Regions from separate parts of the Streptomyces umbrinus genome, predicted to be linked through region 3. Evidence: riboswitches for the same ligand, from Rfam matches in the RefSeq annotation. Region 3 holds a riboswitch; each other region holds the start of a gene.
The links. Region 3 has a riboswitch for cyclic di-AMP ahead of QF035_RS21240 (C40 family peptidase). Riboswitches for the same ligand answer to the same signal wherever they lie in the genome.
Positions count from the first base shown of each region.

Region 1: linked by a shared signal. The riboswitch ahead of QF035_RS09605 (M23 family metallopeptidase) and the one ahead of QF035_RS21240 (C40 family peptidase) in region 3 are both predicted to bind cyclic di-AMP.
Region 2: linked by a shared signal. The riboswitch ahead of QF035_RS43870 (C40 family peptidase) and the one ahead of QF035_RS21240 (C40 family peptidase) in region 3 are both predicted to bind cyclic di-AMP.
Region 4: linked by a shared signal. The riboswitch ahead of QF035_RS08940 (C40 family peptidase) and the one ahead of QF035_RS21240 (C40 family peptidase) in region 3 are both predicted to bind cyclic di-AMP.

Region 1 is NZ_JAUSZI010000002.1:2,018,889-2,022,923, forward strand. Features, by position in the region: gene QF035_RS09600 (DUF6250 domain-containing protein) at 1-73, opposite strand, end outside; gene QF035_RS09605 (M23 family metallopeptidase) at 269-1,189, opposite strand; cyclic di-AMP (ydaO/yuaA leader) riboswitch at 1,192-1,358, opposite strand; gene QF035_RS09610 (alpha-galactosidase) at 1,654-3,735, opposite strand; gene QF035_RS09615 (tyrosine-protein phosphatase) at 3,905-4,035, shown strand, end outside.
Region 2 is NZ_JAUSZI010000002.1:9,924,496-9,928,530, reverse strand. Features, by position in the region: gene QF035_RS43880 (ATP-dependent Clp protease proteolytic subunit) at 1-319, shown strand, start outside; gene QF035_RS43875 (hypothetical protein) at 327-635, shown strand; cyclic di-AMP (ydaO/yuaA leader) riboswitch at 1,052-1,185, shown strand; gene QF035_RS43870 (C40 family peptidase) at 1,189-1,662, shown strand; gene QF035_RS43865 (DUF6328 family protein) at 1,753-2,238, shown strand; gene QF035_RS43860 (ATP-binding protein) at 2,272-2,715, opposite strand; gene QF035_RS43855 (helix-turn-helix domain-containing protein) at 2,979-3,836, shown strand; gene QF035_RS43850 (DUF397 domain-containing protein) at 3,846-4,035, shown strand, end outside.
Region 3 is NZ_JAUSZI010000002.1:4,874,846-4,878,880, reverse strand. Features, by position in the region: gene QF035_RS21245 (hypothetical protein) at 23-376, shown strand; gene QF035_RS21240 (C40 family peptidase) at 442-1,587, opposite strand; cyclic di-AMP (ydaO/yuaA leader) riboswitch at 1,595-1,765, opposite strand; gene pcrA (DNA helicase PcrA) at 2,219-4,035, shown strand, end outside.
Region 4 is NZ_JAUSZI010000002.1:1,855,292-1,859,326, forward strand. Features, by position in the region: gene QF035_RS08940 (C40 family peptidase) at 1-1,067, opposite strand, end outside; cyclic di-AMP (ydaO/yuaA leader) riboswitch at 1,163-1,335, opposite strand; gene QF035_RS08945 (glycosyl hydrolase family 95 catalytic domain-containing protein) at 1,528-4,035, opposite strand, start outside.

The DNA.
Region 1 (4,035 bases), 2.9 Mb from region 3:
TCTGCGTGGGGACCAGCGCGGCGAGTGCGACACCGGTGGCCAGGGCTCCGAACGTTCTGCGTGTGGTCGTCATGAAGACCTCCAAGGCATGGAAGACGCATAGAAAGCGCTTGCGGAGATCACTGTGTCCGGCTTCCGCACCCCTGTCGACCCATCGCCCGGCCATGCCACAGAACCAAAACACCGAAGACCGGACCCCGGGGATCACAGGGTCCGGCCTTCGGAGACGAGCGGAGTGGTACGCCGTCCGGGCGCGCCTGGCGTCGGGTCAGACGGAGACGCCCTTGCCACGCAGGTACGCCAGCGGGTCCACGTCCGAGCCGTAGTCCGGGGTGGTGCGGATCTCGAAGTGCAGGTGCGGGCCGGTGACGTTGCCCGTCGCGCCGGAGAGGCCGACCTGCTGGCCCTCGGTCACGGCCTGTCCGGCCGAGACGGAGAGGGAGGACAGGTGGGCGTACTGGGCGTAGTGGCCGTCTTCGAGCTGGATGACGACCTGGTTGCCGTACGCGCCGCCCCAGCCGGCCGAGACGACCGTGCCCGCGCCGACGGACTTGAGGGACGTGCCGGTCGGGACCACGAAGTCGACGCCGGTGTGGTATCCGCTGGACCACATACTGCCCGACATCTTGTACGGGGTACCGACGCCCGCGCCCGCGACCGGCAGCGTGAAGCCGGCGGCACCGGCTTCGGACGCGGCCTTGGGAGCGGCGGCGGCCTTCGGGGCCGCGACCTTCTTCGCGGAGGACTGGGTGGCCTTGGAGGCGCCGGAGTCGGAGCTCGAAGCGGCGGCGGCCTTGCCGATCGACAGCTTCAGGCCCGGGTGGATCAGCGCCGGGTCACCGCCGATCGCCTTGCGGTTGTCCTCGTACAGCTTCTTCCAGCCACCGTTGACGTCCTGCGTGTCGGCGATCTTCGACAGGGAGTCGCCCGCACGCACGGAATAGGTCTTGGCCGCGGCCTTCTTCGCCTCGGCCTTCTTGCCGGCGGCGGCAGGCGCCGATTCGGCGGCCTTGTTCGCGACATTCGAGACGCTCGCCACGGAATCGGCGGCGGACTGCGGAGTCGCGGCGTGCGCTCCGGTCGCGCCGAGCAGCGGAAGGGCGAGCGCCGCGCCGCCGGTTCCGGCGACGGCTATGGAGCGGGTGAAACGCTGGGACTTGGGACGGCGGTGCTTACCCTTCGCGGGCATGGCAAATTCCTCTCCGGCGCCTGCGAGGTGAGCTGTCGGGTGCGAGCTGGAGATGCCCGGCCGTGTTTGCGCACGACTTAACCCCTAGCCGTTCCGGAGACCGGAACAGGCGTTCTACCTGTGGGTCCCCCGCTCCTGCCGTGTACGGGTGGGTGAGCGGATTCCGGGCGGCGGCAGGATTGGGCGTCCGTCCGGATTGGTGGCGAACGTAAGCGACATGAAGACGCAGGAACAACCTCTGGGGTTTCCTGTGTGCCCCGTTCTCTTGATCCCTGACCGAAATGACGGTCACGCTGCGTAAATCCGGGATCTCCCCCGTTTGTTAAATCCCTGAAAACGCAGCCGAATTACGTGAACATGGCGACAGCGGACCGTCACGAATATGACGCTGCTCACTGAGTGCCGTTTCAGGAGCCTTTATTCCAGAGCGAGTTGGAACTTAGCCTCCATTACGGACACAACAGTCACATGCGACGCAGTCGGAAAACTGCCGCATCAAGGTCACCCTGCAGCCCCGTCCGCAACCCGTGATGCAACAGCACCGCACCTCGGTGGACTTCGCCCGTTTCAAGGCATTCGTACGCCGCTGTCGGGTCGAGTCCGCGCAGCCGCACAGGAGCGACCGGCTCGCCGTAGTGCTGGGCCTGGAGCCAGGCGAGGACCACGACCTCGCCGTCACGCGAGTACTGCACGGCGCTCAGCCCGCCCTCCGGCGCCCGCAGCCGGTGAAGGTCCCCGCCCTGCACGACGGGCCGGATCTCCTTGTAGAGCTCCACCCACGTCCGCGCCTCGGCCAGCTCCTCGTCGCTCCACCGCGTCAGGTCGCCGCCGACACCGAGCACTCCGGCCATCGCGCTCACGAAGCGGAAGCGCAGCGAACTGACGCGACCGTTGAGCTGGACGTTCGGACTGTCGGTGACCCAGGCGGCCATGGTCCGCGCGGGATGCACCTGGCTGAAGCCGTGCTGGATGGCGAGCCGGTCGAGCGGGTCGGTGTTGTCCGAGGTCCACACCTGATCCGTACGCGCCATGATCCCGAGGTCGATACGGCCGCCGCCGCCCGAGCACGACTCGAAGGCGACGCCCGGGTGGGCCGCCCGCAGCCGGTCCAAGAGGCGGTACAGGGCGTGCACATGGTCCACCCAGAGCCGCTGCGGGTAGGCCTCGCCGGACCACCCCGCGTCGGTGAAGCAGCGGTTGAAGTCCCACTTCACATAGTCGATCGGCGCACTGGAGAGCAGCGTGTCGAGCTGCTCCCAGAGATACTCCTGGACGTCATCGCGGGCGAGGTTCAGTACGAGCTGATTGCGCAGCTCCGTCCTCTTTCGTCCCGGTTGGAACTGCACCCAGTCGGGGTGCGCGCGGTACAGCTCGCTGTCCGGGTTGACCATCTCGGGCTCGACCCAGATCCCGAACTGCATCCCCAGCGCGTGCACCTCGTCCGCGAGGGGCTTGAGACCGGCCGGGAAGCGGTCGGGGTTGGGCGTCCAGTCGCCGAGCCCGGCCCGGTCGCTGGTGCGCGCCCCGAACCAGCCGTCGTCGACCACGAACAGCTCGACCCCCATCGCGGCGGCCCGCCGCGCCAGCGCCCCCTGCTGCTCCTCGGAGATGTCGAACTCCGTGGCCTCCCAGGAGTTGTAGAGCACCGGCCGGTGCTCGTCCGCCTCCGGGATCACATAGGCGCGCTGGTAGGCGTGCCAGGCACGGCTCGCGCCGCCGAATCCGCCGTCGCTCCACAGCCCCGCGAAGACGGGTGTGACGAAGCTCTCCCCCGGCTCCAGCCGCAGCAGCCCCGAGTCGTCGTACCCGACCCCGCCGGTGATCTGCACGCGCGCGTCCGGGAGTTGGGCCACGGCGATCCGCCAGGTGCCCGACCAGGCGAGGGCGCACCCGTAGACCTCGCCCCGCTCCTCGGTGGCCGCGCCGTCGGCGTCCAGAGCGACCCAGGGCAGGTGCTGGTGCGAGGTGTGCCCGCGCCGGCTGCCGATGACCTTCTCACCGTAGGTGAGTTCGGAGCGTACGAGCCGGGACTCGGCCGCCCACCGGCCGTGCAGCTGGGACAGCCGCCAGCCGTCGCGGTGCGGCAGCGTCCAGGCCGCGGAGTCGGCGCGCAGCACCTCCAGGGCGGGCCCTTCGTTGTCGAGGGTCACCCACCGCTCGACGACGTCGGTCCCGGCCCGCATCCGGTAGTGCAGCGTGATCCCGAGCCCGGAGTCGGAGAACCGCAGCCGCAGCTCGTCGCCGTCGGCCTCGTACGTCTCGAAGCTCCACTCGGTGCCGCGCCGCTCGTCCGTCCGCACGGACAGGGCGGGCCGCACGAACCGGGGGCCGCCCTCCACCGGGTACTCCTCGTGTCCGTCGAGGGTGGCCTCGAAGGCCCAGTACTCCGGTCCCGGGCCGGCGGCGAGTGCCTCGGCGTCGGCGAGCGCGATACGCGGGCCCCAGTGCAGATGCAGCAGCGCGTCGTCCTCGCCGAGCCGCAGGGCATAACTGCTCGCCGGGCCCGAAAGAAGCCACGTACGACCGTCTTCGCCGATCTCCAACATCAAACCCTCACAGATCCGAACAGGCACGCTCAATCATCAACATCATTATGGGCCGCGTGCCTCCCCGGCAACGCCTGTGGACAACTCATTGGCCTACGAATCGATGTCGTATCGTCGAGAACGCACTTCGCGGACGAGCCGCGTCGGCAGCCGAATGGGAGGAGCCCCCGTGACGCAGCAGGTCCCGTCGACCGAGCCCGAGCTGGCTGGAGTGCGCAACTTCCGTGATGTCGGCGGCCTGCCGACGGTGGACGGCCGGCGCGTGGCGTACGGACGGCTGTTCCGCAGCGGCCATCTCGC
Region 2 (4,035 bases), 5.0 Mb from region 3:
GGCGGCGCTGCTCGCGGCCGGCACACCGGGCAAGCGGTACGCGCTGCCGGGCGCCCGCGTACTGATCCACCAGCCGTCGCTCTCCGAGCCCGTCCAGGGACAGGCGTCCGACCTGGCCATTCAGGCCGACGAGTTGATGCGTACCCGTGAGCAGTTGGAGGAGATGCTCGCCCGTCATTCGGGCCAGAGCCGGGAGCGGATCGGTGCGGACATCGAGCGGGACAAGATCCTGGACGCGCAGGCGGCGCTGGAGTACGGACTGATCGACCGGATCGTCCCGAGCCGGAAGTCCACCCAGAGCGCACGCGGCGCGAGGTGAGCGGCCGATGCTCCCACCCGAGTTGCCGCCGCTGCCGGCCCTGACCCGCGCCGAGGCCGAACTGATCGACCGTTACCTTGAAGTGGTGGACCTGCTCGGCCGGATCAACCCGGCCCACTCCGGGGACACTTACCGGGGGCTGCGGGCCGCCCAGGCCCTGGTCGGCAAGGCTGCCGCGCTGCGTGACGCACTGGCCCTGATGCACCAACGCGGCGAGCACGAGGTGCACGCGCCGACCCTGGCGCGGGCGCTGCGCGTCCTCGACGGTGAGCGCCGAGCGGGCCGGATCGCGCTACCGCCGCGCTCCGACAGCTGACGTACCGCCACGGACCCGGCGTCACGCAGGCATCTGACGGGACGTCCGGGTCAGAGTTCAAACGGACCGAAAGGTGTACCACCGAACAGCGTAGCCAGAGCTGCTTTTACAGGCCCGTGGGAGTTGCGCAACATGTGTAGCCTCCGTACGGAATCAGACGTTCCGGTGCTGGTACGAGGGTCGTCGACCCCCTCGACGCCCTCCCTTGGGAATGGCTGTCCACCCGAACGGGTGAGTGGTGAGTAAGCCCACAAATCGCCGATTCCGCTCGGCTTTTGGGACATCCGTGCGTCAAGATCCCTTCCGACGACAAGCCCCCGCCACAAGCGGCGGGGCGATCCGGGCGGACGCCGAGTCCTGCCGCCGCCCGGATGACCGGTCGACAGAAGTGGATCGGCAGGAGTGGAGGACCCAGGCACGACGGGTCGCCGGAACGGTCACGCCATGACCGGGCCGAGCAGCCCTTGGGGTGAAGCCGCGTCAGCGGCCGGGCAACTTCGCCAGCCCGAATCCGACAGGTCATCCTTCACAGGCGGCTGACGAAGGGTTGCGCATGACTGCGCTCAATCGTGTCCCGTCGCTGTTCAGCAGGGCCGGTACCGCATCGGCTCTCACCATCGCCGCTGTCGGCGGCGGCATCGTGGCCCCCGGATTCACGTCCGGCGCGGAAGCGGCCACACCCGCGACGAAGGCACTCCAGGTAGCGGCCTCCAAGAAGGGCTCCCCGTACAAGTACGGGGCCGTGGGGCCCAAGCGCTTCGACTGCTCCGGTCTCACGCTCTACTCGTTCAAGAAGGCGGGCAAGTCCCTGCCGCGTACGGCTGCCGCGCAGTACAACAAGACGAACCATGTCTCCGCTTCGAATCGCAAGCAGGGGGACCTGGTCTTCTTCCACTCGGGCCGGAACGTCTACCACGTCGGCATCTACGCCGGGAAGGGACGGATCTGGCACTCCCCGAAGACCGGGGAAGTGGTGAAGCTCCAGAAGATCTGGACGAAGAGCGTCTGGTACGGCCGGGTCAGGTGACCCGCCCGGAAGGTGGCTGCGGTGATCGCCGCGGCCACCTTCCGGGGCCCGGTGCGTGATATTCGCGGCAGAGTGGTTACTCCTTCACTTATGGGCGACCTTCATCACCACGAGGAGCGCAACGAGACGCGGCTCGAGCGCGCCGACCGCAACTTCAACGAACTGCTCCAGGAACTGCGGGTCACGCAGACCGGGGTGCAGATCCTCTTCGCCTTCCTGCTCACCCTCGCGTTCACCCCGCGCTTCCCCTCCCTGGACACCTTCCAGCGCACCACGTACGTCGTCACGCTGCTGCTCTCCGTACTGGCCGCCGCCCTCTTCACGGCCCCGGCCGCGCTCCATCGCCGGCTCTTCCAGCAGGGCGCCAAGCCCCAGGTCGTGAACGCCTCATCGCATCTGGCCCAGATCGGGCTCGGCGTGCTCGCGCTCGCCCTCTCCGGTTCGGTCCTGCTCGTCGTGGACGTGGCGACGGGCCGGGCGGGCGGCATCGCGGCGGGTGCGAGCACCCTGGTCGTCTGTGCGGGGCTGTGGGCGCTCATCCCCCATCTGATGCAGGGCTCCGCCGACAAGGACTAGCGAGCCCTTCACGCCACCAGCGGGGCACGGCGCTCAGTCCGCTCTCACGGGCTGCACCGGCGCCGTCCACGGCAGCATGATCGAGACCGTCTTGCCACCCTCTCTGGTGGGCCGGACCGTCAGCTTGCCGCCGCACTCGACCGTCAGCCAGCGGACGATCACCATGCCGCGGCCGTTGTCCTGCTGGACGGCCGCGGGCAACCGTTTCGGGAAGCGCGGGTGACTGTCGGTCACGCCGATGCGCAGTTGTTCGTCGCGGTCGAGTTCGATGTCCACCGTGAAGGTGGGCGACTGCCCGAACGTGTGCTGTACGGCGTTGGTGGCGAGCTCCGAGACGATGAGCCGGACCGTGTCGGCCGCCTCCGTGTCGGATGGAAGTCCCCATTCGGCCAGCACGTTCATGACGTATGTGCGGGCGGCGTAGACCGAGGCGGGATCGCTCGGCAGAGTGACGGATGCTTCCTGGTGGTCTGCCATGGCGAGGTCGTCCCTTTCCCACGGGACCGGAGTCCGACACGAAGCGGATGACTTCGAGTACGGTCCCGGACTGGTGCTTGCGCCAGAGTGCCACTACCTCGGCGTTCACGGTGGCGATCCACCGAGATATGCATATATCTGTCGCTCGAAGCGGTGAACTCTGCGACGGCCGACCGTATTTGGGCGGGGGGCCGGTTTGTCCTCTACGGTCGGCGTGACGCCGGACGATATAGCGCCGTCGCGACGGTCGGAAGGAGACGGCCATGCAGTACGGTCCCGCTGTGCGCCGCCGGAAACTCGGCGCCGAACTGCGTGCCCTGCGTGCCCGTGCGGGCCTCAAGAGCGGCGAGGCGGCCCGGCTCGTCGGCTGGCACCAGTCGAAGGTGAGCCGGATCGAGACCGGCCGCAGCGGGGTGAAGCCGGCGGACGTGGAGCTGCTCCTCGACGCCTACGACGTCCGGGACGCGGAACTGCGCGAGTTGCTCGTGGTGCTGGCGGGCTCCGACGACAACGGCCGGCACCACTGGTGGCACGCCTACCGGGGTCTTCTGCCGTCCACCTACAGCGACTTCATCAGCCTGGAGTCGCAGGCCAGCGTGATGCGCACGCTGGAGAACTCGGTCGTGCCGGGGCTTCTCCAGACGCCGGAGTACGCCCGTGAGGTGACCCTGGCGGCCGTGGACGGTGCGCCGGACGACAAGGTCGACGCGCTGGTGGAGGTGCGCCTCGCCCGTCAGGACGTACTGCGTTCGAATCCACCGCTCCGACTGAGTGCGGTTCTCGACGAGGCGGCCCTACGACGGACGGTCGGCGGACCGGAGGTCATGGCACGGCAGTTGGAGCACCTCGGAGAGGCCGCGCAACTCCCTCACGTGCGGATTCAGGTGCTGCCGTTCGGAGTTGGAGCTCATGTCGGCGTGACAGGGCCCTTTGTTATTTTTTCGTTTCCGAACACATCTGATCTGGATGTGGTTGTTCTAGACCACTTGACGAGTAGCCTCTATCTCGAACGGAAAGAAGACCTCCAGGCCTACAGCGAGGCCTTCGACTCCCTTCAGGTCCACGCCCTTTCGCCCGAGGAAACGTTGGATTTCATCGCCGGTGTAGCTCACGGCGCATAAGGAGGCACCATGCCCGCCCCCCTGCCTCGGTCCCTACCTTCGAGCACCCGTCTGCACGGTGTGCGGTGGCAGCGCAGCAGTCGCAGCACGGGAATGAACAACTGCGTCGAGACGGCCCGTCCGGCCTCCGGACCATGGGCCGGACTTCTCGCGGTGCGCGACTCGAAGAACACGTCGGGATCCGCCCTGCTCTTCGCCC
Region 3 (4,035 bases):
CGTTTGGTTAGTGTCCGGGCTCATGGACGTACTCATTCATGTCTTCGTCGCCCTGCACATCATCGGCATCGCGTCCCTCCTCGGCGGCTTTCTCACGCAGATGAAGGCCATGAGTGACGGCGCGGCCCGCTTCAGCCCCGCCATGCTCCACGGCGCGCTGACCATGCTGGTCACCGGCGCGATCCTGGTCGGCCTCAACCAGGCCGACGACCAGACCGTCAACAACATCAAGATCGGCGTGAAGCTCGCCCTGCTGGTCGTGATCCTCGGCCTCGTGTACGTGAAACGGGACGAGGAGAAGGTGGAGAACAGCCTGTTCGGCCTGGTGGGCGGGCTCACCACGGCGAACATCTTCATCGCGGTGCTCTGGACCTGACTCGCGGTGCTCTGGACCCGAGCGGAAACAGGCTCCTGTTTCCGCTCAGGTCGGCGAAAAGCACCTCACGCCGGGCGCACCACGCTGTGGATCGGCATGTAGTAGATCGACTCCTCGCGGACGTACGCCCCCGGCTTGGGCGCGTGGATCATCATGCCGTCGCCGATGTAGATGCCGACGTGGCTGATGTCGTCGTAGAAGAAGACCAGGTCACCGGGCTGGGCGCTGTTCACGGAGACCGTCGTGCCGGCGTTGACCTGGTCCCAGGTGGTGCGCGGGAGGGTGACGCCGGCGGCCTTCCAGGCGGCCTGGGTGAGGCCGGAGCAGTCGTACGAGCCGGGGCCGCTCGCGCCCCAGACGTACGGTTTGCCGACCTGGGCGCGGGCGAAGGCGAGCGCCTTGTCGGCCTTGGCGGTGGCGGAGCCGGACCCGGAGGTCCCCGAGGCGCTCCCGGAGCCCGTGGAGGTCCCGGTGCCCTGTGCCGCCTCCTGGCGCCGCCGCTCGGCGTCGGCCGCCTGCTGCCGGGCCAGCTCGTCCGCCTTGCGCTGGGCCTCTTCCTGCTTCTGCCGCTCGATCGCGGCGAGCCGCGCCTTCTCCTCGGTGGTCAGCTTCGAGAGGAGGTCGCGCGCCGTGGCGAGCTTCCGCTGGACGTCCGCCTTGGACGTCTTCAGCGACCTCTGCGTCCTGGTGAGCGTCTCCAGGCTCTCGGACGCCTCCTGCCGCTTCTCCGTCGTGGCGGTCTGCTGCGTCACGTAGTCGTCGACGGACTGCTTCTGGCGGCTGGTGAGCCGGTCCATCAGCTGGGTCTGGTCGAAGTAGTCCTGCGGGTTGTCCGCGAGGAGGAGGGAGGCGGTGTCGGGGGCGGCGGCCCCGGTGCGGTACTGCGCGGCGGCGAACGTACCGAGCTCCTCGCGCGCGTCGTTGAGTTTCTCCGTGCGCTGCGCCACGTCGTCGAGCAGGGTGTCGACGCGCTTCTTCTGCTTGGTGGTCTTCTCCTTGGCCGCGTTGTACTTCTCGCTGGCCGTCTCCGCCTGGCGGTAGAGGTCGTCGACCTTCTTCTCGATTTCCTCGAGGCTCGGCCTGGGCTCCTCGGAGGGGGACGCGTTCGCCGTCTGGGAGAGGAGGGCCACCGAGGTCAGGGCCGCGGTGGCGAGGGCCGGAGTCCGTATGCCCATGGGGCTGGGGGGCCGGGACCTGCGGTGTGGCGCCACGAGGGCGTCTCCTTCCGTCGTCCGCCTACCGAGTTAGCTGTCGGGTTCGGGCGGGTGCTCCGGAAGGTTTGCCCTACGGCCCGTTTCCCCGAAGGGAGTTGGACCGATTCACCCCAAGGTCGGTGGGTCCTCGGTTCCGTCGGCCACGAGGGCCTGCCGGACTCGGCGGAGGTCGCTCGGCCCGGCGTGTTCGCCGGTGCGGGTCGTGCGGCCCACATAAAAGTTAGCTAATTCCTGTGGCCCCTGTGAAGTTTGATGCGCGATATGCCCGATACATTTTCGTGACCTTAGCTTTGAGTCCCGCCCTCCCGGGCCAATTCGGAGGGGTGTGGGCCGAGTTGTCCACTCGATGAAGTCCGGCCCGCTGGAGTGCCCCTTTGGGCAGTGCCCTTTAGGGGCGCGGGGAACTGCGCGACAAGCCACAACGAACCCGCACCCGCGATCCGGCCCCCAGGGACTTCCAGCAAAGTCGCAGGCCGACCGCCTGATCGCGGACCGCTACAAGCCCCCACCGGAGGGTGACAGGACCCGAGGCGAGCAGCCACGGAAGCCCGCACCCGCGCGGAGCGAGCCCGCGGAGTTTCAAGGGTGGCGGCACGCTGTCAGTGGGGGCGCCTAGACTCGGAGAGCGATGAGCAGCCTCTTTGATGACAGCTTCCTGGCGGACCTCAAGCCCTCGCGGGCCCACGAGGAGGAGCCCCCGCCGCCGCCCGAGGACGAGGCGTCGGAGTCGGAGCCCGTTCCGGACGATTTGTTCGGCGGCCGCTTCGACGTGCCGCCGAGCCGGGACGGCTACTACCGCGACGGCGCGCCCAGGCCGCACGTGGACCCGGCCGCGCTCCTGGACGGGCTGAACGAGAACCAGCGCGCGGCGGTGGTCCACCACGGCTCGCCGCTGCTCATCGTGGCCGGCGCGGGTTCCGGCAAGACCCGTGTGCTCACGCACCGGATCGCCCACCTGCTGGGCGAGCGCAAGGTGCACCCGGGCCAGATCCTCGCGATCACCTTCACGAACAAGGCCGCGGGCGAGATGAAGGAGCGCGTCGAGCAGCTCGTCGGCCCCCGGGCCAACGCGATGTGGGTGATGACCTTCCACAGCGCGTGCGTCCGGATCCTGCGGCGCGAGTCGAAGCAGCTCGGCTTCACCTCTTCCTTCTCGATCTACGACGCCGCCGACAGCAAGCGCCTCATGGCCCTGGTCTGCCGTGACCTGGACCTCGACCCCAAGCGCTTCCCGCCCAAGTCGTTCAGCGCCAAGATCTCGAACCTGAAGAACGAGCTGATCGACGAGGAGGACTTCGCCGCCCAGGCCGCCGACGGCTTCGAGAAGACGCTCGCCCAGGCCTACGCGATGTACCAGTCACGCCTGCGCGAGGCGAACGCGCTGGACTTCGACGACCTGATCATGACGACGGTCAACCTCCTGCGCGCTTTCCCGGACGTTGCCGAGCACTACCGCCGCCGCTTCCGGCACGTCCTGGTCGACGAGTACCAGGACACGAACCACGCGCAGTACGCACTCGTGCGCGAACTCGTCGGCACCTCCGAGCACCCGGTCGACGTACCGCCGAGCGAGCACGACCTCCCGCCGGCCGAGCTGTGCGTGGTGGGTGACGCCGACCAGTCGATCTACGCCTTCCGCGGCGCGACCATCCGCAACATCCTCCAGTTCGAGGAGGACTACCCGAACGCGACGACGATCTTGCTGGAGCAGAACTACCGCTCGACGCAGACGATCCTCACCGCCGCCAACGCGGTCATCGAGCGCAACGAGTCGCGCCGCCCCAAGAACCTGTGGACCAACGCGGGCGCGGGCGCCCAGATCACCGGCTATGTCGCCGACACCGAGCACGACGAGGCCCAGTTCGTCGCCGACGAGATCGACCGCCTCACGGACGCGGGCGACGCGAAGGCGGGCGACGTCGCGGTCTTCTACCGTACGAACGCGCAGTCCCGTGTCTTCGAAGAGGTCTTCATCCGCGTCGGCCTGCCCTACAAGGTCGTCGGCGGCGTCCGCTTCTACGAGCGCAAGGAGGTCCGCGACGTCCTCGCGTACCTGCGGGTGCTCGCGAACCCCGAGGACTCCGTACCGCTGCGCCGCATTCTCAACGTCCCCAAGCGCGGCATCGGCGACCGCGCCGAGGCGATGATCGACGCGCTCTCCCAGCGCGAGAAGATCAGCTTCGCGCAGGCGCTGCGCCGCGTCGACGAGGCGTACGGCATGGCGTCCCGCTCGACGAACGCCGTCAAGAGGTTCAACACGCTGATGGAGGACCTCCGCACGATCGTCGAGTCGGGCGCAGGACCGGCGACGGTCCTGGAGGCGGTTCTCGAACGGACCGGCTACCTCGCCGAGTTGCAGGCCTCGACCGACCCGCAGGACGAGACCCGCATCGAGAACCTCCAGGAACTGGCCGCCGTGGCCCTGGAGTTCGAGCAGGAGGCCGG
Region 4 (4,035 bases), 3.0 Mb from region 3:
GCCGGAGACGAAGCGCTGTATCCCGGGGTCGGAGTGCCATACCCCGGGTTCGCAGCACCGTCCGAACCGATGGGCAGGCCCGTGCCGATCGGCGTACGGGAGTCGACGGGCGGAGCCATACCGAACGACAGGTCCGGGCCCATGGACAGATCCATGCCGAACGACGGAGCCGGAGCGATTGGTGGAACGATTGCCGGAGCCGGAGCGGCGGGCAGCCCCATGCCGAACGTCAGGTCCGGGCCGCCCAAGGCGTCGACAGCCGGTTCCATGCCGAAACCGGCCGACAGCGGCTGCGCCTGTGCCTGCGGCTGCCACCATTCGGCCTCGGCCTGGCGGTAGCCCTGTCCCTCGGTGGTGACCCAGGCGGTCTCCGCCGGAGGAGGTTCGATGGCCGCCACCGGCGCGCTCCGCCGGGCGATGTGTGCGGAGAGCAGTTCACGGGCCTTCGCGAGTTTGCTCTGGTTCCGCTGCTTGGAGGTCTTCAGCGACTGCCGCGGATCGGCGGCAGTCACGGGCAGTACCGCGGTGGCCTCCTGACGCGCCTGCGGCACGGCCGGCAGCGCGGCGACGGGTCCTGCGGTCAACTCCGCCACGGGTCGGGCGGCTGTCGCGGCGCCGGGTCCGGCGGTCAGCTCCAGGAGGGGCTTGCCCGCCCCTTCCAGCGCACGGTCGGGCGAGCGGTCGGGTGACCGGTCTGCCGGACGGTCACCGGGGCTCTTGGGCCGCGTCGCGGCCTGGCCGCGGTCCGGCGCCCTGTCGGGCGGCAGCACGGCGGGGATGAGGGGCCCCAGTTGCGAACGCCCCACGTCGAACCACTGCTTGGCGCGGTCGCTCAGAACGGGATCGGCGGCGGCGACCGTGTCGGCACGCCCACGCCCGGTGTCGGGCCCGGGCGCCATACGCTCACGCGGCCGGCCCGAGTTCATCGCCCGGGTCGCGTTGTAGTTCCCGCTGACGGTCTCTGCCTGGTCGTAGAGGCTGCTGATCCGCTGCTGGACCTCTTCGCGACTGGGCCCGTCGTCCCCTCTTGCGGGCGAGGATCCGCCGGCCGAGGAGTAGAGGTCCACTGAGGTGGCGGCCGCCGTCGCGAGGGCGGGCCGGGGTATGCCCGGGAGGTTGCTGCCTCCGGGGCGCGGGGTTCGTTCCGGCGCGATGGGAGCCGTACTCCTTCCGTGCTCCGCCTACCGAGTTAGCTGTCGGGTTCGGGCGAGGAATCCGGAAGGTATGCCCTACGGCCCTTGCCCTGTCGGGCGGTCGGGCCGATTCACCCCAAAGTTCGGTTGGGTCCCCGGTTCCGGTCGCCGCGAGGGCCACCGGATTCGGCGGAGGCCGCGCGACCCGGCGAGGTTCACCGGAGGGAGTCGTGCGTCCTGTCCGTCAACTTAGCCAACATGTGCACCTCGTGTGAAGATTGAAGGGCGAAGTGTCCGATATATAACTGTGACCTTCGTCGTACCGGGTCGAGACATCGCCGGACTTCGACGACTTCTCACGGTTCGCCGATCCTGCTGCTCCCGCCACTCGCAACTACTGCTCCAGCGAGACGGCGAAGACATGGGCCCTGGACGACCCTGAGGGCCCGGTCAGCATGATCGCGGTGAGCTGCTTGCTCGCGTCGAGCTCGATCACCTGATGGAAGACGGCCGCCTTGGTGGCCAACGGCCCGGTGCGCGAGTGGATCTGACCGGTGATCACCGCCTCGGTCTCTCCGAACTCGGGACCGGACGCCAGCCAGTTGGTGAGCGCGATCGGGGCGGCCTCGCTCGTTCCGTCGGCGTACCGGACCACCGCGGGGACGGTCACGGCCGCCGTGTCGCCCGCGCCGAGCACGTGCAGCTTCGTGAACGCACGTTGCGCGCCCTGCGGAACGGCGATCTCCTGCCCTGCCGCCACGAGGTTGTTGTTCGTTCCCTCGCTGCCGTTGGTGAAGAGGAAGGCGATCCCGTTGTCCGTCGTCTGCCCGGTCTGCGGAAGTTGGGCCATGGGGTACGTACGGCCGGTGCCGTCGAAGTCCCCGTCGCCGTAGTACATCTCGGTGGTGATGCCGTCGTTGTCGAAGTGCCCTGTGAGATCGAGCTGGGTGACGGTTCCGCTCTGCGGCGGTTCCGGCAGTCCCCACGGGTCGGCGGGCACGGTCACCTTCACCGGGGCGATCCGCAGGTCGGGCCGCGAGCCGACCGGGTGGATCACCGCCTCCGCGTCCCGTGCCAGGTCCAGTTCGACGACACCGTCGCCCAGGTCGCGCCAGGCGGGTGCGGGGCCGCCGACCCCGGCGACCGCGAGCCGGCCGCGCAGGGAGTGGCGTACCCGGCACGGCTCTCCGGCGAGGCTGCGTACACGGATCCAGCGGGTGGTGCCGCCCCGGCGGACGGCGCTGACGAGGAACGCGCCCTGGGTGCGGAAGTCGTGCAGCGTGACGTCCCGCCACGCGCCCGGGACGGCCGGGAAGACGCGGATCGTGTCGCCCCAGCTCTGGCAGAGCATGTCGTGCAGGCTCTGCGCGGCGGACAGCGGTGTCTCGATGACCGGACCCGCCTCGTAGTACATGGTGTTGGGCTGTACGAACCGGTCGACCAGCTCCCGTAAGTACGTCAGCGCGTCGTCGCCCCGGCCCATCTGGGCGGTGATGGAGGCGGCGCCGGTGAAGCTGTAGCCGCGCAGGGCACCCTCGAAGCCGATCCAGTGATTCAGCGACCGCTCGATCAGGTCCCGGTGCTCGGGCTGCTCCCAGTTGACGAGGTGGAGCGGGTAGACGGAGAGCATGTGGGAGTAGTGGCGGTGGGACTTGGCGAAGGGAACGCCGGCGCCGATCATGAAGCCGTTCCCGTCCACCGGGTAGTCGGTCAACTTCTCCAGCACCTCGCGCCACTTGGGCGCCAGCTCGTCCCGTACACCGAGCAGGGCGGCGATCTCCAGCAGGGCCGTACAGCTCCAACGCAGCAGTGCCAGGTCGTAGTTGCAGTCCGGAGCGTTGCCGTACTCGGGCGAGTGGGTCGGCGGCAGATGCAGCCTGCCGTCGTCGCCCTCGTACAGGAAGTGCAGGTAGTAGTTGGTGCTTCGGCGCAGCAGCGGGTACAGGACGTCCTCCAGGACGCCCCGGTCCATGGTGTGGCGGTAGGTCAGCCAGACGTTGTGCAGCGCCCAGGGGAGGTTGCCGAGCTCCGGACTGGCGCCGATGCCCGGGACAGCCACGGTGCCGCTGGTGTCGCAGGTGGCGTCGGTGGCGCGGCGCAGGCCCGCCGAGTCGGGCCGGTACTCGGGGCGCAGGCCGCCGACGAGTGTGCCGGTGTTCTCGGCGAGGGTGCGTGGGACGGCGTCCAGCTCAAGGTGGTTGGAGCCGTGCACCGCCCAGTACTCCAGCTGGACGTTGAGGTTCCACCACACGGCGGGCCAGGGCGTGGACTCCAGCCAGGGTCCGGTGGTCGCCATGATGGGCGCGTCCTCGCGGGCGGCGGAGGCGAGTTTGTAGAGCTGGATCCAGTAGAAGCTCTGCAGCATCTCGTCGGGGACGGAGAGGAAGCTCTTGCGGTAGAAGCGGTGCCACCACGCACGATGGGTGCGCAGCAGGCTGGAGACGGGCAGCGCCGATGCCTTGCGGACCGCGGATCTCGCCCGTCCCTCGGCGTCGGTGCCGGGATGGGAGTGGGCGACGGCCAGTACGTACGCGCGCTCGTCGCCCCGCCGGTGTTCCCGGTGGGCGGTGACTGTCTGGCCTCCCGCGACCAGCGACTGGACGACGACGCCCGTGCCGTCCGGCTCGCGTGTGGTCACCGGAGCGGGGTTGGGCTCCAGGCCCGCCGGAGGGTCCTCCCGGACGATGCGCGGGCTGACGGCGGGCGAGGGGACGAACTCCCAGCGGAAATCACGCTCGCCCGCGCTCGCGCGTGCGGTGACGAGCAGCAGCGTCCGGTCGTTGTGGACCAGCGCGCGCAGTGCGATGGTGCCCTTGTCCGTGGTGACCGTTCCGCTGACCTCGGCGTTCCACAGGTCCAGGCGCAGGTCGGCGCCCGTGATGGCGCCGACGGGGTGCAGACG